DNA from 3 places in the Pseudomonas sp. MHK4 genome. Region 2 is predicted to be linked to each of the others. Evidence: riboswitches for the same ligand, from Rfam matches in the RefSeq annotation. Region 2 holds a riboswitch; each other region holds the start of a gene.
What was found. A riboswitch is a leader RNA that binds a small molecule or an ion and turns the genes downstream of it on or off. The one in region 2 is predicted to bind cobalamin.

Region 1 (9,504 bases), on a different contig from region 2:
GAGCCCGGCCAGTTGCACCGCCACCGACTCAAGCTGACCGAGGGAGCCAGCCGGCTTGGTCAGTTGCTGTTGACGGGCTTGCGCCTGCTCGACCGCCTGGGCGTCGATCGGTTGGCACGGGTTCAGCCACCAGGATGGGTTCATAACGCAGTTCCTTTCAAAGTCAGGGGCAGGCCGGCGACGGTCAGGATGACGCGCTGACAACGCTCGGCCAGGGCTTGATGCAGCCAACCGGCTTCATCGACATAGCGGCGAGTCAATTCGCCCAGCGGCACGACACCCATTCCGGTCTCGTTGCTGACAAAAATGATTTCACCCGGCAACGATGCCAGGCATTCGAGCAAGGCTTCGCGCTCGGCGTTCAGGCGCTCGGCATCTTCAAGCATCAGCAGGTTGGTCAGCCACAGCGTCAGGCAATCCACCAGCAGACAACGGTTAGCGCTGGCGTTTTCGCGCAGGACGCGGGCCAGTTCCAACGGCTCTTCGATAAGCGCCCATTCGGCGGGACGGCGGGCGCGATGATGGGCGACCCGTTCGTTCATTTCACCGTCCAGGGGTTGGCTGGTGGCGATGTAGGTCACTTGGAGCTGACTGTCAGTTGCCAGCTTTTCAGCCAGGCGACTCTTGCCGGAGCGGGCGCCGCCGAGGATCAGTTGGAGCATGGTTCATTCCTTCAAATAGGCGGTGAGGCCGATTCCGTCTTCGCGAGCAAGCTCGCTCCTACAGGGAACGCGGTCACCTGTGGGAGCGGGCTTGCCCGCGAAGAGGCCAGCACAGCCACCTCAAATCCCGCAGAGCTCACGCAGCAGCGCGGTATCCAGATGCTTCTCCACCAGATCCGCCAACCGCTCGATATCCCGCTCGCGCAACCCGTGGTAATCCACGTCCTGCACATCCTGCAATCCTGCCCAACGCAACAGCGCACTGCACGCCGCCGGGGATTCGAACAAGCCATGCAGGTAGGTGCCGAAAACCTGCCCGTCAACACTTTGCGCGCCATCGCAGCGCCCGTCGTCCAGCTGCACGGCAGCATGCTCCAGGGCCGGGCCGGTGGTGACGCCAGCGTGGATTTCATAGCCGCTGACCTCAGCATTCTCCAGGGCCAGGCGCCCACGCACGTTGCGCAGTTGCTTGTGCTCTTCGAGCTGCGTCTGGAAGGCCAGCAAGCCCAAACCGGCACTGGAGCCCGGCGCGCCTTCAAGCCCCAGGGGATCATGCACCTGCTCACCGAGCATCTGCAGGCCGCCGCAAATGCCCAGCACTTTTCCACCGTAGCGCAAATGCCGGGAGATCGCGGCATCCCAACCGTTGGCGCACAGGTACGCAAGATCGCTGCGCACGCTTTTCGAGCCCGGGAGAATGATCAGGTCGGCAGATGGAATCGCCTGGCCGGGGCCGATGAATTGCAGGTCCACTTGCGGGTGCAGGCGCAGCGGATCGAAATCGGTGTGGTTGCTGATGCGCGGCAACACCGGCACCACCACTTTCAACAATTGCCCGGTCTTGTCGGCCTGGCGCTGATCGATGCCGTCCTCGGCCTCCAGGTGCAGGTCCATCACATACGGCAGCACGCCGATCACCGGCTTGCCGGTGCGCGCCTCGAGCCAGTCGAGACCGGGTTGCAGCAGCGCGATGTCGCCACGAAAGCGGTTGATGATGAAGCCTTTGACCCGCGCCTGTTCGCTCGGCGACAGCAGCTCCAGGGTGCCGACCAGGTGGGCGAAAACCCCGCCCCGATTGATGTCGGCGATTAGCACCACCGGGCAATCCACCGCTTCGGCAAAGCCCATGTTGGCGATGTCGCCGGCACGAAGGTTGATCTCGGCCGGCGATCCCGCGCCTTCGACCATCACCAGCGGATACGCCGCGCTCAAGCGCTCATGGGAGGCCAGCACCGCTTGCATGGCGATAGCCTTGTAGTCGTGATAGGCCACGGCGTTCATGGTCGTGACCGCACGCCCATGAATGATCACCTGGGCGCCGGTATCGCTGTTGGGCTTGAGCAGCACCGGGTTCATGTCGGTGTGGGGCTCAAGCAAGGCAGCCTGGGCTTGCACCGCTTGCGCGCGCCCGATTTCGCCACCGTCGGCCGTCACCGCGCTGTTGAGCGCCATGTTCTGCGGCTTGAACGGCACCACCCTGACACCCTGGCGCGTCGCCCAGCGGCACAGGGCCGTCACCAGGGTGCTTTTACCGGCGTCGGAGGTGGTGCCCTGCACCATCAGCGTGGTCATGGGTGTTCCTTGGCGAAGGCGTCCAGCGCCGATGCGAGGCGTGCCCAGTCGACTTCATCGCCAGGCAGGCCAAAACGCAGGCTGCTGTTGTGGGTGAACAGGCGCAGCAGAATGCCGCGCCGGGCCATGAAGTCGTGAAGCAGTTCGGCACGCTCGGTGATCAGCCATTGGAACAGGGCGCACCCGCCCTGGGGCTCGAAGCCGTATTGTGTCAACAAGGTGGCCAACCGCGCGCTGGCCTCATCGGCGCGCTCCCGCTGGCGCGTGTGCCCTTCGGTGTCGCGCAGGCACGCCTGGCCCAGCACCCGGGTCGGCCCGCTGACCGCCCACGGCCCGACTTGCTCGGCGAGCAACTTGAGCAGCCTGCGCTCAGCCAGGACAAAACCCAGGCGCACCCCGGCCAGGCCGAAAAACTTGCCAAAGGAGCGCAACACGATCAAGCCGACCTGATGGGCAAACGGCGCCACGCTCAGGTGCGGCGTGTTGTCCATGAAGGCCTCGTCCACCACCAGCCAGCCACCGCGCGGGGCCAGGCGCGAATGCCAGTCGAGCAGGCGCGCGGGCGTCAGGTTCAGCCCTGTCGGGTTGTTCGGGTTGACCACCACCAGCACGTCGAGGCTATCGACGAAAAAGTCGACCTCCTGCTCCAGCACCTCGCGCACGATGTAGCCATTGCGCCGCCATGCCTCGGCGTGCTCGGCATAACAGGGCGACAGTACGCCGACCTTGCCCGCCCTGCGCAAACGCGGCAGCAACTGGATGGCCATCTGCGAGCCGGCCACCGGCAATGCCTGCAGAGTGCCGTAATAGTCGCAGGCTGCCTGCTCCAGGCCGTCATCGGTTTCCGGCAACCGCGCCCAGGCGCGCAGCGGGATGTCCGGCACCGGAAACGGCCAGGGCGCCAGGCCGCTGGACAGGTCGAGCCATTCGGCTTCGTCGATGCCGTAATCGTGCGCCGCCTTGCGCAGTCGTCCGCCGTGTTCAAGCATAAAATTCAGCCCCCACGCACAAAATCAGCAGCCACAACCATACCCCTCGCTGGACCAGCTGCCAGCCGCGGTCGATGGCGTCGGCATCGGCCGGCACGCCCTCGCCCAGCTGCGGGCGCTGATGCAGTTCACCGTGATAAATCGCCGGCCCGCCCAACTCGACCCCCAACGCACCGGCACCCGCCGCCATCACCGGGCCGGCATTCGGGCTATCCCAGGTCGGCCCCTGGGTGCGCCAACATTTCAACGCCAGACGGGTCTTGCCCAGCAGCGCGTAGGTCAACGCCACCAGGCGCGCTGGAATGTAGTTGAGCACGTCGTCGATCTTCGCCGCCGCCCAGCCGAAACGCTCGAAGCGTTCGTTGCGATAGCCCCACATCGCGTCCAGGGTGTTGCTCAAACGATAGAGCACCACGCCCGGCGCACCGGCCACGGCAAACCAGAACAAGGCGGCGAACACTGCGTCACTGCCGTTTTCCAGCACCGATTCGGTGGCGGCGCGGGCGACGGCGGTTTCATCCAGGTCGCTGGTCTTACGGCTGACCAGATAACTCACGCGTTGGCGCGCTTCTTCAAGATTACCGCTGCGCAGGGCCTTGGCCACAGGTTCGACATGCTCGCCGAGGCTGCGCATGCCCAGGGCGCAATAGAGCGCGAGGATCTCGACGACCCAGCCGACGTAGGGTGCCCAGGACAATGCCGTGGCCAACAGGGTCAGTGGCAACACGGCGATCACCCATGCGGTGACCCCATGGCTGCGCCAGCCGCGACCGCCACCGTTGAAACGTTGCTCGATGCGCTCGGCAAATCGGCCGAACGCCACCAGCGGATGCCAGCGTTTGGGTTCACCCAGCAGCGCATCCAGCGCCACTGCGGCGATACTCAACAACGCCACACTCATTGACTCACTCCCCAATAGTTTTCATACAACAGCTCACTCAGCGGACGCGCCTGCGCCCAGCCTTCGAGTACCAGCATCGGCGCCGGATAAAAGGCCTTGACCGGTCCCAGGCAGAGAATCGCCAGGGGCTTGGCACCCGGCGGCAGGCCCAGCAGGTCCGCCAGGGCTTGCGGTTCGAACAGCGAGACCCAGCCCATGCCCAGCCCTTCGGCGCGGGACGCCAGCCAGAGGTTCTGGATTGCGCAGGACAACGAGGCCAGGTCCATTTCCGGCAAGGTCCGACGACCGAAGATATGCCGCTCGCGATCGTCCATCAGCGCGGCGACCAGTACTTCGGCGCAGTCGTTGATGCCCTCGACCTTGAGCTGCATGAATTCGTCGGTGCGCTCACCGAGGGCCTCGGCGGTGCGCACGCGCTCCTGTTCCACCAGGACCTGGATCTGGCTGCGCAAGGCGCGATCGCTGATGCGGATGAAGCGCCAGGGCTGCATCAGGCCGACACTCGGCGCCTGATGCGCGGCTTCGAGCAGGCGCCGTAGCAATTCGGGCTCGACGGTGCCGCCAGCGAAGTGACGCATGTCGCGGCGCTCGGCGATGGCGCGGTAGACCGCATCGCGTTCGGCTTCGCAGAAGGCGTTGTCGGTCATGGCCTCTTCGCTGGCAAGCCAGCTCCTACAGGAGCGAGCTTGCTCGCGATGGCGGCTTCAAGGTCGGGCACAAATAGAGCAGCAATCGCCGATGGATTGGACGGAAAATAAAAATGCACATAAGAGGCCGTCATCCGCCCCTCACGATAAACCGCCTCCGCCCCGCGCCCGCCGTTAGGGCTCAAGCCACGGGCAATCGGTGTCAGTTCGGTGGTGGTCAGAGAATGATGATAAGTGTGCCCACGCAGCGAACCTTCCGGCAGCTCCACCGCTTGCAACGCCAATGCAGCGAGGCGCTTTTGCATCACCGCATCGCCCTTCAACAAGCCGACCAGTTCCGCGCGCGTACCCTCGACATCGGTCAGCGAATCGAGCAGATAAAGCATCCCGCCACATTCCGCCAGCAAGGGTTTGCCCGCCGCGTGGTGCGCGCGGATCGCCGCCAGCATCGAGGTGTTCTGCGACAGCGCTACGTGGTGCAATTCCGGATAACCACCCGGCAGATACAAGCTGTCTGCCTCGGGCAAACCAGCGTCACGGATCGGCGAGAAAAACCGCAGCTCGGCGCCCATCGCCCGCAGCAAATCCAGGCTGGCGCCATAGGTAAACGCAAACGCTTCGTCACGGGCCACGGCAATACGCACGCCAGCCAGAAGCGGTTCGGCCGCGATCACATCCGGCGCGGCGAAGGTCACCGCCGGTGGCAGCGCGACTTCGCAACTGCTGGCCAGGGCGTCGGCCGCCGCATCGAGGCGCACGTCCAGGTCGTTCAACTCGCTGGCCTGCACCAGGCCCAGGTGGCGGCTCGGCAACTCGATCCCGGTTTCCCGGGACAGGGCGCCGTACCAGCGCAGGCCTTCGGTCAGGCTGCCTTCGAGCAGTTGCGCATGGCGCAGGGTGCCCACGCGGTTGGCCAGCACGCCGGCAAACGGCAAGTCCGGCTGATAGCGCGCCAGGCCCAGGGCCAGCGCGCCAAAGGTCTGGGCCATGGCCGTGCCGTCGATCACCCCGAGCACCGGCACGCCGAAATGCCGCGCCAGATCGGCGCTGGACGGCGTTCCGTCGAACAGCCCCATAACGCCTTCGATCAGGATCAGGTCAGCCTCGGCGGCGGCCTCCCACAACAGGCGACGGCTTTCCTGCTCGCCGACCATCCACATGTCCAGTTGATAAACCGGCGCACCACTGGCGCGCTCGAGGATCATCGGGTCGAGAAAATCCGGGCCACACTTGAATACCCGCACCTTGCGGCCCTGGTTGCGATGCAAGCGGGCCAGCGCGGCGGTCACGGTGGTCTTGCCCTGGCCGGAGGCCGGCGCGGCAATCAGTACCGCCGGGCAATGTCGAGGTTGATTCACAGCTCGACGCCTTTTTGCGCCTTGATACCGGCCTGGAAGGCGTGCTTGATCATGCCCATTTCGGTGACGGTGTCAGCCAGTTCGACCATCTCCGGCTTGGCGCCGCGACCGGTGACCACCACATGCTGCATGGGCGGACGCGCCTGCAGATCACTGAGCACCTGATCGAGATCGAGATAGCCGTGCTTGAGGGCGATGTTCAGTTCGTCCAGCACCACCAGGCCGATCGATGGGTCGCGCAGCAGTTGCTGCGACACCGCCCAGGCCGCTTCGGCCGCCGCGATGTCGCGCTGGCGATCCTGGGTCTCCCAGGTGAAGCCCTCGCCCATCACATGAAAACGCACCTGCTCGGGGAAGCGCCGGAAGAACAACTCTTCGCCGGTGCTGTTGCACCCCTTGATGAACTGCACCACACCGCACTGCATGCCGTGCCCCATGGCACGGGCAAGCATGCCGAAGGCCGAGCTGCTCTTGCCTTTGCCGTTGCCGGTCAACACCAGCAGCAGGCCGCATTCGTTCGGGGAATTGGCGATGCGTTCGTCGATCACGGCTTTTTTGCGCAGCATGCGCGCCAGGTGGCGTTCGTCACGATCAGGGGTATCAGACATGGGGGAGCTCTCCGTTGAGGCAGGATTAACGGCGGGCAGGCACAAGAATAGACGGCAAGAAGCCTGGCATCGCCCACCGTGATGCCGCTTGGATGGATCAGGCCGGTCTCCGGGCTCATGAGCGGCGTAATGCCGGACTGCGCGCCTTCCCGCATCAACGATCGACACAGTGGCTTCAGACGCAGTTTTCACTCATTTACCGTTGCGGGGGCAGCGCCGGGATCGCAGGGCTTCATCGACTGAAGCGCTCAACTCACCGGCTTCCCTGTTTCACTCTGTCGACCCAAGTCACAGAGCACCTGAAACAAGCGGCGAAGGTTAGAGGGTTGGGGGTGGAGCGTCAATTGAAGACGCGGTGGCGCAACGAATAACTGCCACCCCTCAATAAAGTGACGTCAATCTTGTGCCACACTCACGGCAGTGATATCAAATAGCCACAACACAATAACAAGGGTGAACCCCATGCAAGGCATGATCATCAGCAATCCGAAACTGGAATTCCTGCGTCCGGTCCTGGAACGCTGGTTCGACTGTATCGACCGCTACAACGCCGTGCGCGGCGACAACGAGACGCCCTACTGGCTCGACGAAAAAGCCAACCTCGGCCTGCTGTCCGCCGCGGCCTGGATGGCCGAGATGATCACCCTGCAACAATCGCCCACCCGTAAACAGACCGAAGAAGGCGAACGCAACGGCCGCGCGGATCTGTTTATCGCCACGCCCGAAGCGCGCGCCTGGCTGCAGACCACGCAACGCTGGCCACGGGTCAACAGCCTGAACCTGACCCAGGCCCTTCTGGACATCACCAGCGACGCGAAAAAAATCAGCTACGCCAGCGACCTGAAAATCGGCTGCCTGTTCGTCGCACCGCACAAGAGCCAGCAAGGTGCTACTCCGGAAGAACTGCAGGACATGGTCGATGACCTGCAAAAGGAGCACAGCTGCGCCGTGGCCTGGTATTTCCCTTATGCCTATCGCAAATTGCGCAACGAAGCCGGTCACTACCACCCCGGTGTTGCCCTGCTGCTCAAGGAAGCTCGCGGCTGAGGTTGAACCATCGGGCCGCCGCGCTTCTCTATGATTTAAGTCACCTCATTCATAGGGAAGGTCAGCAATGCGCACGTCCCAGCTGGTTTTCGTTATCGCGCTGGCGGGAGGGCTCGCCGCCTGTGGCGAATCCGCCCGCCTGCAAGTCACCGACGGCATCGGGCCATCCCCCAAGCTCCCGGAACCCAACAAGACACTGTTTCCGACGATGAACATCGCCCCGGCCATCGGCTGGGCGGACGGCGCCAAACCCGTGGCGGCCAGTGGCACCCAGGTCGGCGCATTTGCCGAGAACCTCGATCACCCGCGCTGGCTGTACGTGCTGCCCAATGGCGACGTGCTGGTCGCCGAAACCAACGCCCCGCCCAAACCCGATGACAACAAAGGCATCAAGGGCTGGATCACCAAGAAAGTCATGGGGCGCGCCGGTGCCTCCGTGCCAAGCCCGAACCGCATCACGCTGCTGCGCGACAGCAACCATGATGGCATCGCCGAAACCCGCACGGTGTTCCTGGAAAACCTCAACTCGCCCTTTGGCATGACCCTGGTCGGTAATGACCTGTACGTGGCCAACACCGACCGACTGTTGCGCTTTCGCTATGTAGAGGGCGACACGGCGATAAAGTCACCACCGATCAAAGTCGTCGACCTGCCAGGTGGGACCCTGAATCACCACTGGACCAAGAACGTCATCGCCAGCAAGGACGGCAGCAAGCTGTACGTGACGGTGGGTTCCAACAGCAACGTCGGTGAAAACGGCCTGGACCAGGAACAAGGACGCGCGGCTATCTGGGAAGTGGACCGTGCCACCGGCAACCACCGGATCTTCGCTTCAGGCCTGCGCAACCCCAACGGCATGGCCTGGGAGCCACAAAGCGGTGCGCTGTGGACGGCCGTCAACGAGCGCGATGAAATCGGCAGCGACCTGGTGCCGGACTACATCACCTCGGTCAAGGATGGCGCCTTCTATGGCTGGCCATTCAGCTATTACGGCCAGCACGTCGATGTTCGCGTCGAACCGCAAAACCCCGGCCTGGTGGCCAAGGCGATTGCCCCGGACTACGCGGTCGGCCCGCACACGGCCTCACTGGGCCTGACGTTTGCCGAAGGCAACACGTTGCCGGCGCAGTTCAAGGAAGGCGCCTTCATCGGCCAGCATGGCTCATGGAACCGCAAGCCGCACAGCGGCTACAAAGTGATATTCGTACCGTTCAGCGCCGGGAAGCCGAGCGGACAACCGGTGGAGGTGCTCAGCGGTTTTTTGAATGACGAGGAAAAGGCCATGGGCCGGCCGGTGGGCGTGGTGATCGATCAGCAAGGGGATTTGCTGGTGGCCGATGATGTGGGGAACAAGGTGTGGCGGGTGTCAGCCGTGCAATGACCTGCACACAAACACCTGTAGGAGCGAGCTTGCTCGCGATGGAGGTCAACGATGACGCGGGGAGCCTGACACCCCGCGGTGCTCTCTGGTTTTTCGCGAGAAAGCTCGCTCCTGCAGGATGCATGCGATCTTTAGCGTTTACGACAGAGCGTCAAGCCATCCCCCAACGGCAACAGCGACAAATCCACCCGCGCGTCATCCTTCAAGGCACGATTAAGCGCCTGGATAGCGCGGGTATCGGCGCTTTCGGGGTTACCCTCAAGCACCCGACCACTCCACAGCGTGTTATCGAATACTGCCAGCCCGCCGGTACGCAACAGCCGTAGCGCATGCTCCAGG
Region 2 (9,504 bases):
GTGGAGCCTGTTCTCGACGACGATGGCGCAGGGCAAACTCGGCGACCGCGTCGATATCATCGATGCCAATCGATGTAGCCCCGCGCCACGCCGCATGCGCTCGCGCCGCGCGCAACCAGACCAGATCGGCGCGCAGGCCATCGACACCGGCGGCAAAGCAGCGCTCGGTAATCTGCGCCAACGCTGCATCGTCGAGGGGAATGCTCGCCAATGTGCTGCGCGCTGTTTCGCAGCGCTCACGCAACGTCTGCTGCTGGCTCTCCCATTCGGCGCAGAATCGTTGCGGATCACTGTCGAAATCCAGGCGCCGACGGATGATTTGCCCGCGTTCGGTCGGGGCCGTGTGGCCACTCAGGGCGACGTTCAAGCCAAAGCGATCGAGCAGTTGTGGACGTAGCTCGCCCTCTTCCGGGTTCATGGTGCCGATCAGCACGAACTTCGCCGAATGCCGATGGGAAATACCGTCGCGCTCAACCACATTGATGCCGCTGGCGGCCACGTCGAGCAGCAGGTCAACCAGATGATCGGGCAGCAGATTGACCTCGTCGACATACAACACGCCGCCGTCAGCCTTGGCCAGCACACCGGGGGAAAATTGCGCGCGCCCCTCACTCAGGGCCGCGTCGAGGTCGAGGGTGCCGACCAGGCGTTCTTCGGTTGCACCCAAGGGCAAGGTGACGAACTGGCCGCTGGCCAACAGGTCCGCCAGGCCGCGGGCGAGGGTCGACTTGGCCATGCCGCGCGGGCCTTCGATCAATACGCCGCCGATCTTCGGGTCGATGGCGGTCAGGTACAACGCGAGTTTCAGATCGTCGGCGCCGACCACGGCGGAAAGCGGGAAATGGGGGGTGTCGGTCATTGTTCAATCTCGGTCATGGTCGGTGATCTTTCAACAATATCTCATGCACCTCAACCCCTGCAGGAGCGGGCTTGCCCGCGAAGAGGCCAGCACATTCAACAGCTTCGTTGACTGACAGACCGCCTTCGCGGGCAAGCCTGCTCCTACAGGTTTTGCGGTGATCAGTTGTCTTCTTCTATATCCAGCAACAGGTTTTCCAGCGCCTCGCGGTAGTCCCCCGGCTCTTTCCACATGCCCCGCTGTTGCGCTTCGAGCATGCGCTCGGTCATGTCGCGCAGGGCATGGGGATTGTGCTCACGCACGAAATTCCGAGTGCCCGGATCGAGCAAATAGGCATCCGCCAGCAGTGCGTACTGGTGATCGTCGATCAACTGGGTGGTGGCGTCGAAGGCGAACAGGTTGTCGACCGTCGCCGCCATTTCAAAGGCGCCTTTATAGCCGTGCCGCTTGACCCCATCGAGCCACTTCGGATTGGCCGCCCGGGAGCGGATGACCCGGTTCAGCTCTTCCTTCAGCGTGCGAATCTTCGGCAGGTCCGGCTGGCTGTGATCGCCGTGATAACTGGCGGCCGCCTCGCCACGCAGGCTTTCCACGGCGGCCAGCATGCCGCCCTGGAATTGGTAGTAGTCATTGGAGTCGAGCAGGTCGTGTTCGCGGTTGTCCTGGTTTTGCAGCACTGCTTGCACCTGACCCAGGCGCCGGGAGAACTGCTCACGGGCTGCGGTGCCTTCGTCGGAACCGCCGTAGGCGTAGCCGCCCCAGTTCAGGTAGACCTCGGCCAGGTCCTCGCGGCTTTGCCACAGTCGACCGTCGATGGCGCCTTGGACACCCGCGCCATAGGCGCCGGGTTTGGCACCGAAGATGCGCCATCCGGCCTGTCGCCTGGCAGCGTCTTCATCCATCCCCGATTGCAGCAGCGCCTGACGTTCGGCGCGAACCTTGGCGGCCAAGGGATTGAGGTCGTCTGGCTCGTCCAGTTCGGCCACCGCTTGCACTGCGGCATCGAACAGGCGAATCAGATTGGCAAAGGCATCGCGGAAGAAACCCGATACACGCAAGGTAACGTCCACCCGCGGTCGATCAAGCAGACTCAACGGCAGGATTTCAAAGTCGTCGACCCGCTGACTGCCGGTGGCCCAGACCGGGCGCACGCCCATCAACGCCATGGCCTGGGCGATGTCGTCGCCGCCGGTGCGCATGGTCGCGGTGCCCCAGACTGACAGGCCGAGTTGGCGCAAGTGATCGCCATGGTCTTGCAGATGGCGCTCAAGAATCAGGTTGGCCGACTGGAAACCGATGCGCCACGCGGTGGTGGTCGGCAGGTTACGCACGTCCACCGAATAGAAGTTGCGCCCGGTGGGCAGCACGTCCAGGCGACCGCGACTGGGTGCGCCGCTCGGGCCGGCAGGGACGAAACGGCCACTGAGGGCATCGAGCAGGCCGCGCATCTCGGCGGGACCACAGGCATCCAGTCTGGGGGCGACGACTTCGCGCAGGTGGTCGAGGATGGCGTTCACTTCAGACCAACTCGCCTCCTGTGGGAGCCAGCCTGCTGGCGATGGAGTGTCAGTCGACATCAATGTGGCTGACACTCCATCGCCAGCAGGCTGGCTCCCACAGGAGATCAGTTGTGTGGCGAACAGTTCGAGACGTTCGCGGGTATCGCCGGTGGTGCGCCAGGGCTCATCACTGATCGACAACAAGTCGCTCGGACGCGGCCCAACCCACGGCTCGGCCAGCGCACAATCGAGCGGATCGAAGCCCAGCGCGAACGCCTTGGCCAGCGCCCGCAGCAGACTCGATTGCGCACCACGGCCATCGCCCCGGGGAATGCGCAGCAGCGCGAGCAAGGTATCGATGCGCAGCCGCCCCACCGGGGACTCGCCAAACACGTGCAAGCCATCGCGGATCTGCGACTCTTTCAAGTCGCACAGGTAAGTGTCCAGGCGCGGCAGCCAGATCGCCGCATCGGCATCGCTGTCCAGCTTTTCGTCCAACTGCAGTTCGCGGTCGATGTGGGTGTCGCGCACCAGTTGCAGGATGTCGCGCTGCAACTCCCGGGCACGGCGCGGGTCGAGCAACTGCGCCTCGTAATACTCGTCGGCCAACAGTTCGAGGTTGCGCAGTGGACCGTAGGTTTCGGCGCGGGTCAGCGGTGGCATCAAGTGATCGATGATCACTGCCTGCGTGCGGCGCTTGGCCTGGGCGCCCTCGCCCGGATCGTTGACGATGAACGGATAGATGTTCGGCAGTGGCCCGAGCAGCGCATCCGGCCAGCAGTGCTCCGAGAGCCCGACGCCTTTACCCGGCAACCATTCCAGGTTGCCGTGCTTGCCGACGTGGATCACGCCGTGGGCGCCGTAGGTGGTGCGCAACCAGAAATAGAACGCCAGGTAGCCGTGGGGCGGCACCAGGTCCGGGTCGTGGTAAACCGCACTCGGGTCCACCTGATAACCCCGCGCCGGCTGGATGCCAACAAAGGTCAGGCCAAAGCGCAACCCAGCGATCATCATTCGCCCGCCACGGCACATCGGATCGCTGTCGGGCGCACCCCAGCGCTCCAGCACGGCCTGGCGGTTGGCTTCGGGCAAGGCATTGAACATGCGCAAATAGTCGTCCATCGCCAGGCTTTGCTGGCACGGACGCTGGTCGAGGGTGTCGAGGTCGTTGCTGACGCCGCCGAGCAACTGCTGGATCAACGCAGTGCCGCTGTCGGGCAACTTGGCTGGCAGCGGATACCCTTCTTCATGCAGCGCCCGCAGGATATTCAGCGCCGCAGCCGGGGTATCGAGCCCGACGCCGTTGCCGATGCGACCATCGCGGGTCGGGTAATTGGCCAGGATCAGCGCAATGCGTTTTTGCCCGTTGGGCACCCGCGCCAGCTCGATCCAGCGCCGTGCCAGTTGCGCGACAAAGTCCATGCGTTCCGGCTGCGCGCGATAGCAGACCACGTCGGACTGACTGCGCTCGCTGCGCCAGGCCAGGTCCTTGAAGCTGATCGGCCGGCTGATGATGCGCCCGTCCAGTTCCGGCAACGCAATGTGCATCGCCAGGTCCCGCGGGCCGAGACCCTGTTCACTGGCGCGCCAGCCCGGTTCGTTGTCCTGGGCGCAAATGGCCTGGATCACCGGGATATTACGGCGAAACGGTCGCAAATGTGGTGCTTCAGGGCTGGATTGGGCGAAACCGGTGGTATTGAGAATCACCCCTGCCTCGACTTCATCCAGCCAGTCCTCGACCACGCAAAGGCAGCCGGGCTCTTTCAAGCTGGCCAGCGCAATCGGCAACGGGTTAAGCCCCGCCGCCTGCAAACGCTGGCAGAAAACATCGATGAAAGCGGTGTTCGCCGCCTGCAAGTGCGAGCGGTAAAACAGCACCGCCGCCACCGGTTGACCGGTCTGCCAGTCGGCTTGCCAGTCACTCAGTTGCGCGGGGCTTTTTCGCGGGTGGTAAATCGCCGTGCGCGGCAGGGTTTGCGGCTCGGCCCAGGCGTACTCGCGATCCAGCCAGCGATTGGCCAGGCAGCGGAAAAAGTCGAGGGCATTGCCCATGCCACCCTGGCGCAGGAATTGCCAAAGGCGGTCGCGATCCTCAGGGCCCACGGTGCTGAGGTCGCTGAGCTCCGGGTCCGGGCGATCATCGCCAGGCACCAGGATCAGCTGCACGCCGCGCTGCGACAGCTCCACCAACCGCTCGACGCCATAACGCCAATAGGCAATGCCGCCGTGCAGCGAAATAAGGATGACTTTGGCGTGGCGCAGTACTTCGTCGACATACAGATCGACCGACGCATGGTTCTGCACCTGCATCGGGTTGGCCAGGCGCACGCTCGGGTAATCGTCGGGCAACTGCTGCGCCGCTTCGGCAAGCAGTGCCAGGCTGGAGTCGCCGCTGCACAGGATCACCAGCTCGGCGGGGGTTTGTCCAAGGTCGGCAATGTTGTCGTCCGACACGAATCCGCCGGGCTGGGTCCTGAGCAGGTGCATGGGTTACACGCTGAGCGCGGCGCGCAATTGCGCTTCGAGCGTTGTTGCATCCAATGCCTGGCCGATCAACACCAGGCGCGTGGTGCGTAGTTCTTCAGCGCCCCACTGGCGGTCGAAATGTTTGTCGAAACGAGTGCCCACGCCCTGAATCAGCAGGCGCATCGGTTTGTTCGGGATCGCCGCGAAACCCTTGACGCGCAGGATGCTGTGCTCGACCACCAGTTGGGTCAGCGCATCCATCAGCAGGCTTTCGTCGGCTTGCGGCAGTTCGATGGAGATCGAATCGAAGGCGTCGTGATCGTGGTCATCATGATCCTCATCGTCGTGGTGGTGATCGTGATGGCTGTGACGGCTGTCGATGTGTTCTTCGGAACCGGCGCCGAGGCCGATCAGCACGTCCAGCGGCAGGCGACCGCTGCTGGCTTCGATGACTTTCACCGCAGGCGGCAATTCTTCGGCGACTTCCAGGCGCACACGGGCCAGGTCTTCCGGGCTGATCAGGTCGGCCTTGTTGAGGATCACCAGGTCGGCGCTGGACAACTGGTCGGCGAACAGCTCGTGCAGCGGCGATTCGTGGTCCAGGTTCGGGTCGAGTTTACGCTGGGCGTCGACCTGGTCCGGGAACGCGGCGAAAGTACCCGCCGCCACAGCCGGGCTGTCGACCACGGTGATCACCGCATCAACGGTGCAGGCACTGCGGATTTCCGGCCACTGGAAGGCTTGCACCAGCGGTTTGGGCAGGGCCAGGCCGGAGGTTTCGATCAGGATGTGGTCGAGATCGCCGCGACGGGCCACCAGTTCGCGCATCACCGGGAAGAACTCTTCCTGCACGGTGCAGCACAGGCAGCCGTTGGCCAGTTCATAGACGCGGCCATTGGCTTCATCGATGGTGCAACCGATGGAGCACTGCTTGAGAATTTCGCCGTCGATGCCCAGTTCGCCGAACTCGTTGACGATCACCGCGATGCGGCGGCCCTGGGCGTTGTCGAGCATGTGCCGTAGCAAGGTGGTCTTGCCCGAGCCGAGGAAGCCGGTGACGATGGTGACGGGGAGTTTGGCCAGTGTTTTCATCGGATGCCCTTTGGCAAGGTGGCGGGCATACGGGACGAGAACCGGCCACGCACAAGCGCGCCAGAAGCGTTCGCCACCGGATCACCCCGCCCGGTTGTAGTGAGAATCTGTATCGAGGCAGGTCTCCTGGCTGACGGTGTGCTGGCCTTGGAGCCTGGCATTCGCTGCGCCTTCCCGCGGGCTCGGACTTGAGCGTGCAGTGGCGTGGCAGCGAACATCACCGTTCACAGTTGCGGGGGCAGCCGCGGCATTGACCGCGTTCCCTTCTTAGCTTCGACAAGCGCCGAAGAACCTCGAAAGCGCAAGGCTACGCATGGTAATGGGGCGGGTCAATGTTCACATGAGATTGACTCGGTTCCAAGTTGAGAACGCTTGCCAATTGACGCGAATCCCTCACCCATGCTCTCCTACGCACCTTGTTACGGGTGCCCTTCACAGGGTGAAACGGGAAACCGGTGAATCATGTGCTTTACTCTAAAGCCATGTCAGTCCGGTGCTGCCCCCGCAACGGTAAGCGAGCGAAGCGTCAGATCCACTGTGCCAATGCGGCATGGGAAGGTGACGCTTGCAGGTCAAGGCTAACGCCTGCGCCCCTCGTGAGCCCGGAGACCGGCCCGCAACACAAAGTGACCAACACGATCACTGAATCAACAAACCCGCGGTGGGCGGGCGCTGTTCGGACTTCTGCGCGCTCGCTCGTGCGGGGTCCTGCCTGCGCTCTTATTCCCCGCTGACAGAACAGAGGGAAGCGCCATGTCGATCATCAGTAGCACCGGCCACAGCACCACCAGCAGCACCACTACCCTGTCCCAACGCCTGACCGCCGCTATTTGCGCGTCGATCCTCGGCGCGTGCCTTGTTTATTTCGCCGGTTTCTCGCACATCGAAGCCGTGCACAACGCCGCTCACGATACCCGCCACAGCTCCGCATTCCCGTGCCATTGAGACCTGCCGACATGATCAAGCGTATTGCGCAAACCGCAGGTTTCACCGGGCTGCTGGCCGCCCTGCTGCTGACGCTGCTGCAGAGCTTCTGGGTTTCGCCGCTGATCCTGCAGGCCGAAACCTACGAAAAATCCGAACCTGCCGCCGTTGCAGTCCACGAACACGCCGCGGGCGTCGCTGCCCACACTCACGACGCCGAAGCCTGGGAGCCGGAAGACGGCTGGCAGCGCGTGCTGTCGACCACGGGCGGCAACCTGGTGGTGGCAGTCGGTTTCGCCCTGATGCTCGCCGGCCTCTATACCTTGCGCGCGCCGACCAAAACCTCCCAGGGCCTGCTCTGGGGCCTGGCCGGTTACGCCACCTTCGTCCTGGCGCCGACCCTTGGCTTGCCGCCTGAGCTGCCGGGCACCGCGGCGGCGGATCTGGCGCAACGGCAGATCTGGTGGATCGCAACCGCAGCGTCCACCGCAGTCGGTATCGCCCTGATCGTATTCAGCCGTCACTGGCTGATGAAGGTCCTCGGCGTGGCGATCCTCGCCGTCCCCCATGTAATTGGCGCACCGCAACCGCAAGTGCATTCGATGCTCGCGCCAGAAGCCCTGGAAGCCCAGTTCAAGATCGCTTCGCAGCTGACCAACGTGGCGTTCTGGCTGGCCCTGGGTCTGATCAGCGCCTGGTTGTTCCGCCGCAAGAGCGACGGTCAATACCACGCATGACGGATCTCAGCACAGCGCCGACCCTGGTGGTCGGCCTGGGCTGCCAGCGCGGCTGCCCCGTCAGTACGTTGCGGGCATTGCTCGACCAGGCATTGCAAGCGCACCAAATCGAACTGCATCAGATCAAGGCCTTGGCCAGCATCGACCTGAAGCGCGGCGAACCGGCCCTGATCGAACTGGCCGAACAGCTTGGGCTGCAGATGATGTATTTCAGCAGTGAGCAACTGGCAGGTTATCAACCCCGACTCAGTCACCATTCGGACATCGCCTTTGAACGTACCGGGTGCTATGGCGTGGCGGAAAGTGCCGCACTGGCCCTGGCCGAACAACTGGCCAATGCCCCGGCCAAATTGCTGATCCCGCGACAGAAATATGCCCAGGCCACCCTGGCATTGGCCGGCGCCGCGTAAAATCCCCGATAGTCCACGCATTCGATCATGAGCAATCTTCATCTGAAGCCTGCCTTTCCCCTATTTCCAACAGGAACCGACGATGACCGTCTACTTCATTGGCGCAGGTCCCGGCGACCCCGAACTGATCACCGTCAAGGGCCAGCGGCTGATTCGCAGCTGCCCCGTGATCATCTATGCCGGCTCGCTGGTGCCCGCCGCAGTACTGGAAGGACACTGCGCCGAACAGGTGGTCAACAGCGCCGAACTGCACCTGGAACAGATCATCGAACTGATCAAGGCCGCCCACGCCAATGGCCAGGACGTGGCCCGCGTGCATTCCGGCGACCCGAGCCTGTATGGCGCCATCGGCGAGCAGATTCGCCATCTGCGTGAACTGGATATTGCGTTTGAAATCATTCCCGGCGTGACCGCAACGGCCGCCTGCGCGGCGCTTCTGGGCGCGGAACTGACCTTGCCGGACGTGTCACAAAGCGTGATCCTGACTCGCTACGCCGACAAGACCGCGATGCCCGCCGGAGAAGAACTGGTCAGCCTGGCGCAGCACGGGGCGACCATGGCGATTCATCTGGGGGTCAATCACCTGGCAAAAATCGTCGAGGAGCTGCTGCCACACTACGGCGCCGATTGCCCGATTGCGGTGATTCACCGGGCGACCTGGCCGGATCAGGATTGGGTGGTGGGAACGCTTGAGGATATTGCCGGGAAGGTCGAAGCCAAGAGGTTTCGGCGTACGGCGTTGATTCTGGTGGGTCGGGTATTGGGCAGCGAGCATTTCAGCGAGTCGTCGCTGTATCGTGCGGGGCATGCACATTTGTATCGGCCATAGGGCCTCATCGCTGGCAAGCCAGCTCCTACAGGTGACCACGTTCCAATGTAGGAGCTGGCCTGCCAGCGATGAGGCCATTGAATTTATCCCATAAAAAAACGGCGCTCACGGGGCGCCGTTTTTTCTTTTCGCAGCGAACACCTTAGTAGTAGGCGTTTTCTTTCTGCGTGTGGTCGGTCACGTCACGCACACCCTTGAGCTCGGGAATACGCTCGAGCAAGGTGCGCTCGATGCCTTCCTTCAAGGTCACGTCGGCCTGGCCACAGCCCTGGCAACCGCCACCGAATTGCAGCACGGCAATGCCGTCTTCAACTACGTCGATCAGGCTGACCTGGCCGCCGTGGCTGGCCAACCCCGGGTTGATCTCGGTTTGCAGGTAGTAGTTGATGCGCTCGTTGACCGGGCTGTCGGCGTTGACCATCGGCACTTTGGCGTTGGGCGCCTTGATGGTCAGCTGGCCACCCATGCGGTCGGTGGCGTAGTCGACCACGGCATCGTCCAGGAACGCTTCGCTGAAGTGGTCGATGTAGGCGGTGAAGCTTTTCAGCCCCAACGCCGTGTCTTCGGGTTTTTCTTCGCCCGGCTTGCAGTAGGCAATGCAGGTTTCGGCGTACTGGGTGCCAGGCTGGGTGATGAAGACGCGGATGCCGATGCCCGGGGTGTTCTGCTTGGAGAGCAGATCAGCCAG
Region 3 (9,504 bases), on a different contig from region 2:
TGCGGTTGAGCAGGCTCCAGGCGCTGTCCTGGACAAAGCCATTGGATTGCGATTGAGCCGAATCAGCCAGGGTGAACGGACTGGCCAAGGCGAGGAGAAAGGCGGATCGGGGAGGCATTTTCTGGGAGTCCACAAACGAATCAGGATGAACGCAAACGCAGGATCTGCGCGCCGTCAAAGGGGTCGATGAGGTAGTGCGCATGGACGCCGAAGGTGTCCAGCAGGCGCTTGGGAGTCAGCACCTCAAGCGGTTTGCCGAGGGCCACCAGGCGGCCCTTTTCCAGCACGGCCAAACGATCGCAGGTGAGCGCCTGATTGAGGTCGTGCAGTGCAATCACGCTGGTCACCGGCAATGCGTGAACCACCTGCAGGATCGCCAGTTGGTGCTGGATATCCAGGTGATTGGTCGGCTCGTCCAGCAACAGGATGCTCGGGCGCTGGGCCAGGGCGCGAGCGATATGCACGCGCTGACGCTCGCCGCCGGAGAGGCTGCGCCAGGTGCGCTTGCGCAGATGAGTCGCATCCACGTCGCGCAAGGCTTGATGGACGATGCCATCGTCCGCCGCCGACCACGGGCTCAGGGCCGACAGCCACGGCGTTCGGCCCAGGGCGACGGCATCGAACACACTGATCGCATCCAGGGTGTCGGCTTGCTGCTCAACCACCGCCAGGGTTTGCGCGATGGTTCGCCGTGACAGTGACTTGAGGCAGTGACCGTTGAGATGGATGGCTCCCCGACTGGGGCTGCGCACGCCGGCCAGCAGTTTGAGCAGCGTGGACTTTCCCGAACCGTTGGGTCCCACAAGGCCCAGGGTCTCGCCAGCATGAATGTCGAGGTGAATGTCGTGCAGCAACTCGGCATCGCGGATCGAGAATCCGAGACCGGAACAACTCAGCACGGGGTCGTGGAGAACAGGCGCAGGCGCATTCATCGGGCGTTCCTGCGAGCGACCAGGATTAGCGCGAACACCGGCGCGCCGACCAACGCAGTGATCACTCCCACCGGAATCACCTGGCCCTTGATCAGCGTGCGCGAGAGCACATCGGCGGCAATCAGGAACACCGCGCCACCCAGCGCGCTGGCCGGCAGCAGGCGCGTATGCCGAGTGCCCAGCAACAGCCTGGCGGCATGGGGGATGACCAGGCCAACGAAACCGATGGAGCCGACGATCGACACCATGACCGCCGTGACCAGGGCGGCACAACCGATCAACAGAAATTGCACGGGACGTACCGCGATGCCAAGTGAGGCCGCGGAGTCCGCGCCAAAGGTGAAGGCATCCAGCGCACGCCGGTGCCACAGGCAAACCACGAGACCCGCGAGGGCAACCGGTACCGCCAGCCACACCGATGGCCAGCGCACGCCACTGAGATTGCCCAGCAACCAGAACATGATGCCGCGAGCCTGCTCCGAACTGGCCGACTTGGTGATCAGAAACGCCGTCAGCGCATTGAACAGTTGCGACCCGGCAATCCCCGCCAGGATGATCTGCGAGGTACTGCCAGGCGAACCGCTGGCACGGCCGAGCAACACAACGACGGCGAAGGCAGTAACGGCCCCGGCAAACGCCCCGGCCGACATCGAAATCGCGCCGGCACCAAAGCCGAGCAACGCCACCAGCACCGCGCCCGTCGAGGCCCCTGCGGAAATGCCCAGCAGGTAGGGATCGGCCAACGGGTTGCGCAACAGCGATTGCAGGATCACCCCGCAGGTCGCCAGTCCCGCGCCACACGCCGCCGCCACCAGCGCGCGGGTCAGGCGGTAGTTCCAGACGATGCCCTGGTCGATGGGATCGAGGGCGTAGCCTGCCGACCACAGTTTGTTGGCCAGCACCTGGAACACCACCGCCGGTTCAATGTGCGTTTCACCGATGGCCACACCGGCGATCACGGCCAGAAGCAATATCACCAGTGCGAGCAGTGTGCGAATCAGCGTCCTGGTCATTGCGGCAGGTCGTAGCCGTGGAGGGCGGTGGCCAGCGCTTCGAGACCATCGAACGTTCTCAGGCTGGCCTGCATGGCCATGGCGTCGAGGATGATGATGCGGTTGTTCTTCACCGCGTCCATGTTGCGGGTCACGGGGTCGCTGTGCAGGAATTGCAGTTTCTTTTGATAGTCGTCAGCGGGGAAGCGCCGGCGATCCATACGCGCGATCACCAGGAAAGTCGGGTTGGCCTTGGCGATGGTTTCCCAGCCGACGGTTGGCCACTCTTCGTCGGACTGCACCACGTTGCGCACGCCCAGGGTGTTGAGCATGAAGTCGGGAATGCCCTTGTGCCCGGCGACATAGGGGTCGATGTCCAGGCTGGCACTGGAAAACCAGACCAGCGCGCTGGTGTGCTTCAGGTCTTTGCCTTGCACCAGGGCCATGGACTTGGCCAGGCTGGCCTGCAGCTGCGCGTTCAGCTGTTGGGCACGCGCCTGGACATCGAAGATCTCGCCCAGCTGGGTGACGCTTTTGTAAATGCTTTCAATCCGAAACGGCTGCAGACGGGTGCCGTCGGCGCCGACCAGGTTGTCCTTGGACTCGCAGTCCGAGGGCATCAGATAGGAGGGAATCTGCAGTTCATGAAACTGTTCGCGGGTACCGACGGCGCCTTGCGGACCGACCATCCACTCAAGCTCGACAGCGACCAGCTCCGGACGCTTGCCGATCACCGACTCGAAACTCGGCTCGTTGTCGGCCAGGCGCTCGATCCTGTCGTTCTGCGGCTTGTACTGAGCGAGCACATCGTTGAACCACAGTGAAGTGCCGACCAGCTTGTCACCCAGACCCAGGGCAAAAAGCATTTCCGTGCCGGCCTGGCCGATGGTCACCGCCCGTGCCGGGGCGTGGGCGAACGTCAGCGTGCTGCCGCAGTTCTCGACCGTCAGCGGGTAATGGGTCGGTGCGGCGCAGGCGACGGACGTAAGGCCCAGGCCAGTGACGAGGGCGACAAAGCGGGGCAGCAGCATGATGCAATCTCCATTTGAACCGTCTACGGCGCAAGGGTCTGGAAACACATCATCGAGCGCTGCCGAAAGGGCAGTGCAGTGCCCGTCACCTGGGTGACGCGCGCACAAGGATGTCCTCCCCGGACACCCCGCCGGTTAGTGATTGTTGCTTGGCCGGCAGGTCTCCTGACTGGTGCGTCATCGCCTGCTCCAGCCTTCCCGGGATTCGATCCCAGTGGCAGTTCAGGAGCAGGCTCAGCACCTACAGTTGCGGGGGCAGTTCCGTTTGATGCGTTGGCAGCATCACGGATTCCCTATTAATCCCATGTGGAAACCGGCGGCGGCATGGTAGTCGATCATGCCGCCTGAGGCGAACCCAACTCCTGATCAGAAGTATTTGAGCCAGCCGATATCACGCCGACGCGCCTTCAATGCAGCGAACCAGCGCACCGGCAGATACAGCGCCGCAGCCAGCAGCACGGCGGTCAGCCACACGGCCCAGATGCCGTCGAACCCGAAGTAATCGCCCTGGTTCAGACCCAACAACGCCACGCTGATCAGGTACAGCCCTTTCAGCACATAAAGATGGAGCAGGTAGAAGAACATCGGAGCCGCGCCAAAGACCGCCAGGGTGCTGATCCACTTCTGTTGCCGGGCCCGCTCGAAGCCCAGCAACAGCAAGAGCCCCATTCCCAGCGTCAGCCCCAGGAACAGCAGGGAAGGCGGGTATTTGGTGATGTTGAAGAAACTCATGAGGGTGAGCGTGGGGCTGGCATGGACCTGCCAATGTGCCTCGCCATAACCGTTGACCAGGCGCAGGACGACGAAACCGAGCAAGGCGCCGACCCCGGCCAGCAACAGATAACGCTGGCGCAAGGTGGCCGAGGCTGGGCGGGCGAACCAGGGGCCGATGCAGTAACCCAGGGCGATGACGCCGATCCACGGCAGCACCGGGTAGGAACTGCGCAGGCGCAGGCTGTCCGAGAATTCGATCCAGCCGCGATCATGCAGAATGGCCCAGGGCAGGTGCAGCGCCGAACCGACCGGGAAGTGCAGGGGGTCGAGCAGGTTGTGCCCGGCAACGATCACCAGGCCCAGGGCACAGAGGACGGGGCGAGGCAGCCAGGCCAGTGCCGCGAGGGCCATCATGCTGATGCCGATCGCCCAGATCACCTGCAGGTAAATCACGGTGGGCGGGAACTGGAAGGTCCAGGCGAAATTCACCAGGGTGAACTCCAGCACCACCAGGAACAGGCCACGCTTGAACAGGAACGTCGACACCGCGTGGGCGCCCTGGTGCTTTTCACCGTACAGAAACGCTGACAGACCCGTGAGCAGAACGAACACCGGCGCGCACAAGTGGGCGAGCGTGCGGCTGAAAAACAACGTGGGTTCCGTGCTGTCGATGAGCATCGGGTCGGAGACCTGGCGGTGCAGGAAGAACGTCTCGCGCACGTGATCCAGCAGCATGAAGATGATCACCAATCCCCGGAGGGCATCGATGGACATCAGGCGTTGGCTAACGTTGGTGATGGGTGGGTTTTGAACAAGGCTTGTCATTGAAGGTCGCAGGCAGGAAGTATTGATATAACATAACATTTAATTCGAGCAAAAAAAAGCACGACACCACCGCCAGTCCGGTGAGGCATCCTGCTGGATCTTCTCCGAATTGCCCGCCGGGTTGGTGGCGTAGGTGCAGATCGAGTCCTGCCAGTTGACCCCGCCGCCAATGGTCAGCTTGTTGAAAGCACCTGGCAGACGGTAGGTGGTGAAGGTGCGCAGCAAGTGGTCGGGTACAGCGTATGTACGAGTGGGTGTCTTCAGTGACGCCGCTGCGTTCGCCCGTCGCAGTCTCCGTGATTGCGATAGGAGCCAAGGTGACAGGGCTTCCCGTCTCTGCGCGAGGATCGATAGGGCAAGCAGGGGAGGATGGAGGCTTGAGGTTGAGCGACCCGCAAGGCCGCTCAATTCAGGAGGGGTTAAAAAAGAATAAAAGCCGACGCCGTTGTTTGATTCAAGTCCATGTTACCGACCTGCAGTACTTCATATTCAGCACGGACTCCGATGTTGCGAAATACATCAACTTCAACACCGGCACCGTAGGTCAGGTCCACTCCCCTATCGTCATCGGCGGCATTGCCGTCAGCATCCCATGCATGGGCACCGACAATGCCGAATACTCGAACCCGATCTCCCAACGGAAAGCCGAGATGGGCACTGGCCTGGACAGACTTGCCGTCGAAATCCAGATGCTTGTCTTCGAACTGGCCGAGATCGACGAAGGCGCCTTCGAAGGCCAGATAGCCGTTGAGTCGATAGCCTGCAAACACCTTGTAACTGGTGTCTTCATCGTTCAAATGGACTTTGTCGGTTTCAATACTGCTGACACCGGCACCAAGATATAAACCTTTATCATCAGCGAGCGCCTGAAAAGACAACAACGAAAGCAGTGAAACGAAGCCAAGGTTTCGAAATAGCATGTGAGGCAGGGTCCTTCTACAGTTGTCGATGGGTGTTGACTGAAAATTTGATTGATCGTGAAGACTGATTGAAGTCATTGATTGATATTTCTCAGTCACCGCAAAGTGTTAATAGGTGTTAACCAGCCAGGCCAGGGCGACGCCCGATAAATAGGCGGCCAGGCAAAAGATGACTTTCTGTTTGAGTGGTAGCGAATTCAATCGATAGCGCATGCTTATCCCCTTGGGTAGATGCAAGCATGCTGACCATTCAGGCGGTTGGATGAAAATTAATGATTGTTATTTTGCGATTGCTGCCAGTGTTGCGGAGTTGCGCCTGGCGGTTTCCGAAGGTGTTTCTCCATAAGCATCCTGATACGCCTTGGAAAACCGACCCAGATGATGAAAATTCCAATACATGGCGGTTTCGGTAACCGTTGGCCAGGTGTTGGCGATCAAGTCCCGGCGGACACGGGCGAGTCTCAGCTTTTTAATGTAAGCGATTGGCGAAATCCCGAATGTTTCGACGAAACCATGGTGCAGGCTGCGAGTGGTCGTTTGCAGGTGCTTGACCAGCGCCTTCATGTTGAGCGACTTTTTTGTATTTTCATGAATGTATTGCATGGCTTCTAATGCGATCTTTCTTCTTCGCGGGGGAGTCGTCGCGGATCGGCCAACAGGTATCAGGGCCCGCAGCAGAGAAATCAGCAAGGCACTTTCAGCTGCTGAAATCTCAGCGCAGCTGAGCGGTTGCAAATGAGGCGGGTGGGCGTCAATGGAGTAGGCGTTGATCGCCTCAATGGCAGATTGCACCAACTTGAAATGTGCAACCTGGAAGCGCTGCGCCTTTCGATCCCGCAGCATATCGACGCAGGAATGATTTCCAAGGCAATGTACGTAATGTTCCAGAGTCGTGGTCAGGGTGAATAGCGTTTCATTCGGCTCGCAGGTGTAGTGCATGGGCTCGCCGCTATACATCACGATGATTTCGTTAGGCCACAAATGATGATTATTGACCGTGGGTCGACCCACCGAAGCCTGTGAAATGGCCAAGGTTACAAAGCCCCGGGGGACAGAACCCATCAGGGTGACGGTTGAATCAAACTCCAGTCGACTGCATTCAAGCCTGGTGCCCTCAAAGAGCTTATGCTGCCTGATATGTGCTTCGTGCTCCAAGGGAGCGAGGCTCAGTTGCCAACGGCCAACTGTTCTATCGGGTTTGTCCGCAGCGGTGGACGTTACATGAAAGACTTCATCAGGGATCATGATGCTCATGGAATGGAACGCTCTTCAGCTAAAGGGACAGTGCCAGGATTTTTCTCGGGCATCGACAGCGCCGCAGTAAAGACGTACGCGTCGCTCTCGGATACTTCCACCAGGCCTTGCAGTTTTTCGGGTGCCAGTTTCGAACCGAAGATGGCGGTTTTTTGGCTCGCCGGGCTGATGGCTGCCGCATCAAAAGCAAAAAAATCCTCAGCACGATAGGCTGTGACAATCCTGTAATCGGACTTTTCATCGTTCAGCTTGTTCTTGTTGCTTTCAATGCGCGTCAGGTCGGCGCCATAGAGTTCCTTGTCATCAGCCAGGGCCTTGAGAGACAGCAATACACCAAAGGATACGGTAGCGAGGTTTTTTAGCAGCATTGACGTGCATTCCTTGTTGATGATGTTAGGCAGTGCCTGCGGATAGTCCTGCTCCCACGATGCTGGTTGAAGTCAAAAACTCATATTTTGCTTAAACTGGAGTCAGCGACAGGTCGTGACTCTGATTGTTGATTTTGTGGCGGGGCAGGCAAGTCGCTACCAAAAGCATCTTCATTATCATCATGGGCTTCCTTTTCAGAATAGATTTTCAAGTGCTTGAGCTTGATTGTTTCGTTTGGGCTCAATTCCAATTCGTAGAGTTCGATTTGCGTACGGCCGATCGAATACTCATTGTGCGCTGCTGAAGGAAACGATATTGCAGCCAGCGCTAGAATTGCCAGGATCCTGGTTATCATTGATTTGACGGCTCGGGGGAAATGTTCAACTGGCGTGTGGAGTCGGCATTTGCGCTGATGTCAGCAGGAACGACTCCCAGCGCTACAAAGGCGGGATGTTGCGGGGGGAGGGGGTTTGATTCAAATTAGTAATTATTATTTTTGTTCTGATTTGATGGCTTGCAGATGGCTCAGTGATTCATGCAGCGCAAGCGGCCAATGTCATGCACATAAAAACACACGGCGTTCTTATCGGCGGTAGGGAGCAACTCGTAGTTGAGGACAGCGCCTTCCTGCAGGACGAATTGACGCCTGAAAAACAGATCAGGCGTCTTTTCAATGGCGAATAATTCGTTATCCTGGCTAAGTTTGACGTTGCTGATCTTTATTTGCACATGATGTTTGCTTTCCCGGACAATCTGCGCCGAGATGGTCGCATTACGAATCTTGCCGTTCAGGCTTTCAATAGTGGTCTGTGTCAATCGGCCATGGCCGATGGTCAAATACTCTTCAGTATTGAGTTGATTGGAGTCCTCCAACCATTGTCGGGTCATGGTTTGATAACTGATATTTTCCATGTAATAAGATGGCGAATAGGTCAAGGAAAAGACACAGGTGGCGTTAATGATTGCGAGGACTATCCAGTGAACAGTTGAAGCGGTCATTGACTTCATAGGGTGGCTTCCAAACATTGCCGGATCATCGGGGCAAGGTCTTTTTGCTCGCTATTCAATTGCAGGTTTGCAGTGCTTAGATCCGGACGAACGCACGAAACAGAGTAATTTGATTTAAACAGGTTCAACCACACCTCGCCTTTCAAATTTGCCGCAAGCTGTTCTACCTGGGTCGCCGAAAGATCCCTCAGCGATTGAGCCTCGGCGACGCTCTGGGCAACGGCATGGATGACCAGTTCGTTGTGTTTCACGCTCAAGACTTCAACTCTCGTTGAGTCGAAGCCAGAGTGGAAACCTGTGTAGGCGCATACCGCCAAGGTCAGGACATAGCCTATTAACTGGGCTTTTGTCAGGAAAGTAGATTTCCTGGTCTTTTGCGCAGGCACCGGTAGATCATCATTGCCGTAGGGCGCTGGCTCTTCAATCGCAGGCACAGGCGCAACGTCTTGCGAAGGCGTCGGGAGACTTGTGGGGACATCGACTACATAGAGACGGTTGAAGCAATAGCCTCTTCGCGGAACCGTCATCAGGATCTCGTGATCACGACTGTCGTTGAGAATGTTTCTAAGAGAGAAAACCGCCTGGTTCAAACTGCCAGAGGCGACGACTCGGTCATTCCAGGTGTAGTCGATGATCTCCTCACGACTTTTGGTCTGGCCGGGTTCCATGAGCAGCAGCTCCAATAGACGCGATTCTGCTCTGCCTATCGTAGTGCTTTGTACTTCTCCATGGGGTGTGGTGAGGGTAAGCAAGGCGGTGTCTGGATCGAAAAGGGCCATGGCACCATTTTTCAATGTGAAGGCGTAGCGCATGGGAGTCCTCCGTTCAGGTGGTTCTGGCTGAGTATAGAGACGGTTTGAGAGGCCGATTTGACGCTGTACATTCTTGTCGAAGGGAACGGCTATGAGCGGGGCCGGTGATGATGCGCGGATCGAGTGACCGGCGCTATCCGAAAACTGCAAGGTGGGCGAGCCTTACTTCGCCCTTTGCGATCCAAAGATCGGACATTCCTGATGGCAGGTTTTTTTTGCCTGTTTCTATACTGGCCACCCACATTCAAAGGTTTAAGCGCTACCGCCATAAAAACAACAAAGCTGTAAGCAAACTCCGGATAAGCTGCGGAACTCTGGCTTGTTCGGGTTTTAAGTATCTGCATTTTGCATAGTTGAATAATAAGAGCGGCGTTCAAACCGGTTCACACGGCTTGGCGCTACAACATCTTCTATAGCTATTAATCAGAGCCTGACAAATGAACTTCTATGACATCATCGGTTATGACCGTGACGGAACTGTTCGTGAACTTGATACAGCGCTAAACAAGGGGACTCTCACCACCAGGGATGTGACGTTTTCAGCACTGGGTTTTAATGCTCCCGGCTGGATTGCCGCCTCTTCGATGTCGATTCTTTACTCGATATCGGGCCACCATGCGCCGCTGGCCATATTGATTGCGTACTTC

Region 1: another riboswitch for cobalamin. It lies ahead of cobO (cob(I)yrinic acid a,c-diamide adenosyltransferase); the one in region 2 lies ahead of cobW (cobalamin biosynthesis protein CobW).
Region 3: another riboswitch for cobalamin. It lies ahead of ACYP2Q_RS00575 (ABC transporter substrate-binding protein); the one in region 2 lies ahead of cobW (cobalamin biosynthesis protein CobW).

The regions. Positions count from the first base shown of each region.
Region 1 is NZ_BAAIAK010000002.1:160,048-169,551, reverse strand. Features, by position in the region: gene cobT (nicotinate-nucleotide--dimethylbenzimidazole phosphoribosyltransferase) at 1-144, opposite strand, end outside; gene cobU (bifunctional adenosylcobinamide kinase/adenosylcobinamide-phosphate guanylyltransferase) at 141-662, opposite strand; gene ACYP2Q_RS05730 (cobyric acid synthase) at 783-2,234, opposite strand; gene cobD (threonine-phosphate decarboxylase CobD) at 2,231-3,223, opposite strand; gene cbiB (adenosylcobinamide-phosphate synthase CbiB) at 3,216-4,124, opposite strand; gene bluB (5,6-dimethylbenzimidazole synthase) at 4,121-4,771, opposite strand; gene ACYP2Q_RS05710 (cobyrinate a,c-diamide synthase) at 4,768-6,129, opposite strand; gene cobO (cob(I)yrinic acid a,c-diamide adenosyltransferase) at 6,126-6,737, opposite strand; cobalamin riboswitch at 6,821-7,055, opposite strand; gene ACYP2Q_RS05700 (hypothetical protein) at 7,200-7,784, shown strand; gene ACYP2Q_RS05695 (PQQ-dependent sugar dehydrogenase) at 7,852-9,165, shown strand; gene ACYP2Q_RS05690 (O-methyltransferase) at 9,297-9,504, opposite strand, start outside.
Region 2 is NZ_BAAIAK010000006.1:95,581-105,084, forward strand. Features, by position in the region: gene ACYP2Q_RS16910 (ATP-binding protein) at 1-859, opposite strand, end outside; gene cobN (cobaltochelatase subunit CobN) at 1,021-4,845, opposite strand; gene cobW (cobalamin biosynthesis protein CobW) at 4,849-5,916, opposite strand; cobalamin riboswitch at 6,016-6,227, opposite strand; cobalamin riboswitch at 6,323-6,548, shown strand; gene ACYP2Q_RS16925 (CbtB domain-containing protein) at 6,670-6,861, shown strand; gene ACYP2Q_RS16930 (CbtA family protein) at 6,873-7,577, shown strand; gene ACYP2Q_RS16935 (cobalamin biosynthesis protein) at 7,574-7,987, shown strand; gene cobM (precorrin-4 C(11)-methyltransferase) at 8,070-8,816, shown strand; gene nfuA (Fe-S biogenesis protein NfuA) at 8,959-9,504, opposite strand, start outside.
Region 3 is NZ_BAAIAK010000001.1:114,417-123,920, forward strand. Features, by position in the region: gene ACYP2Q_RS00560 (OprD family porin) at 1-118, opposite strand, end outside; gene ACYP2Q_RS00565 (ABC transporter ATP-binding protein) at 141-932, opposite strand; gene ACYP2Q_RS00570 (FecCD family ABC transporter permease) at 929-1,945, opposite strand; gene ACYP2Q_RS00575 (ABC transporter substrate-binding protein) at 1,942-2,955, opposite strand; cobalamin riboswitch at 3,094-3,288, opposite strand; gene ACYP2Q_RS00580 (DUF1624 domain-containing protein) at 3,322-4,494, opposite strand; gene ACYP2Q_RS00585 (hypothetical protein) at 4,534-4,719, opposite strand; gene ACYP2Q_RS00590 (outer membrane beta-barrel protein) at 4,914-5,414, opposite strand; gene ACYP2Q_RS00595 (AraC family transcriptional regulator) at 5,694-6,668, opposite strand; gene ACYP2Q_RS00600 (hypothetical protein) at 6,665-7,036, opposite strand; gene ACYP2Q_RS00605 (hypothetical protein) at 7,563-8,045, opposite strand; gene ACYP2Q_RS00610 (winged helix-turn-helix domain-containing protein) at 8,042-8,857, opposite strand; gene ACYP2Q_RS00615 (APC family permease) at 9,295-9,504, shown strand, end outside.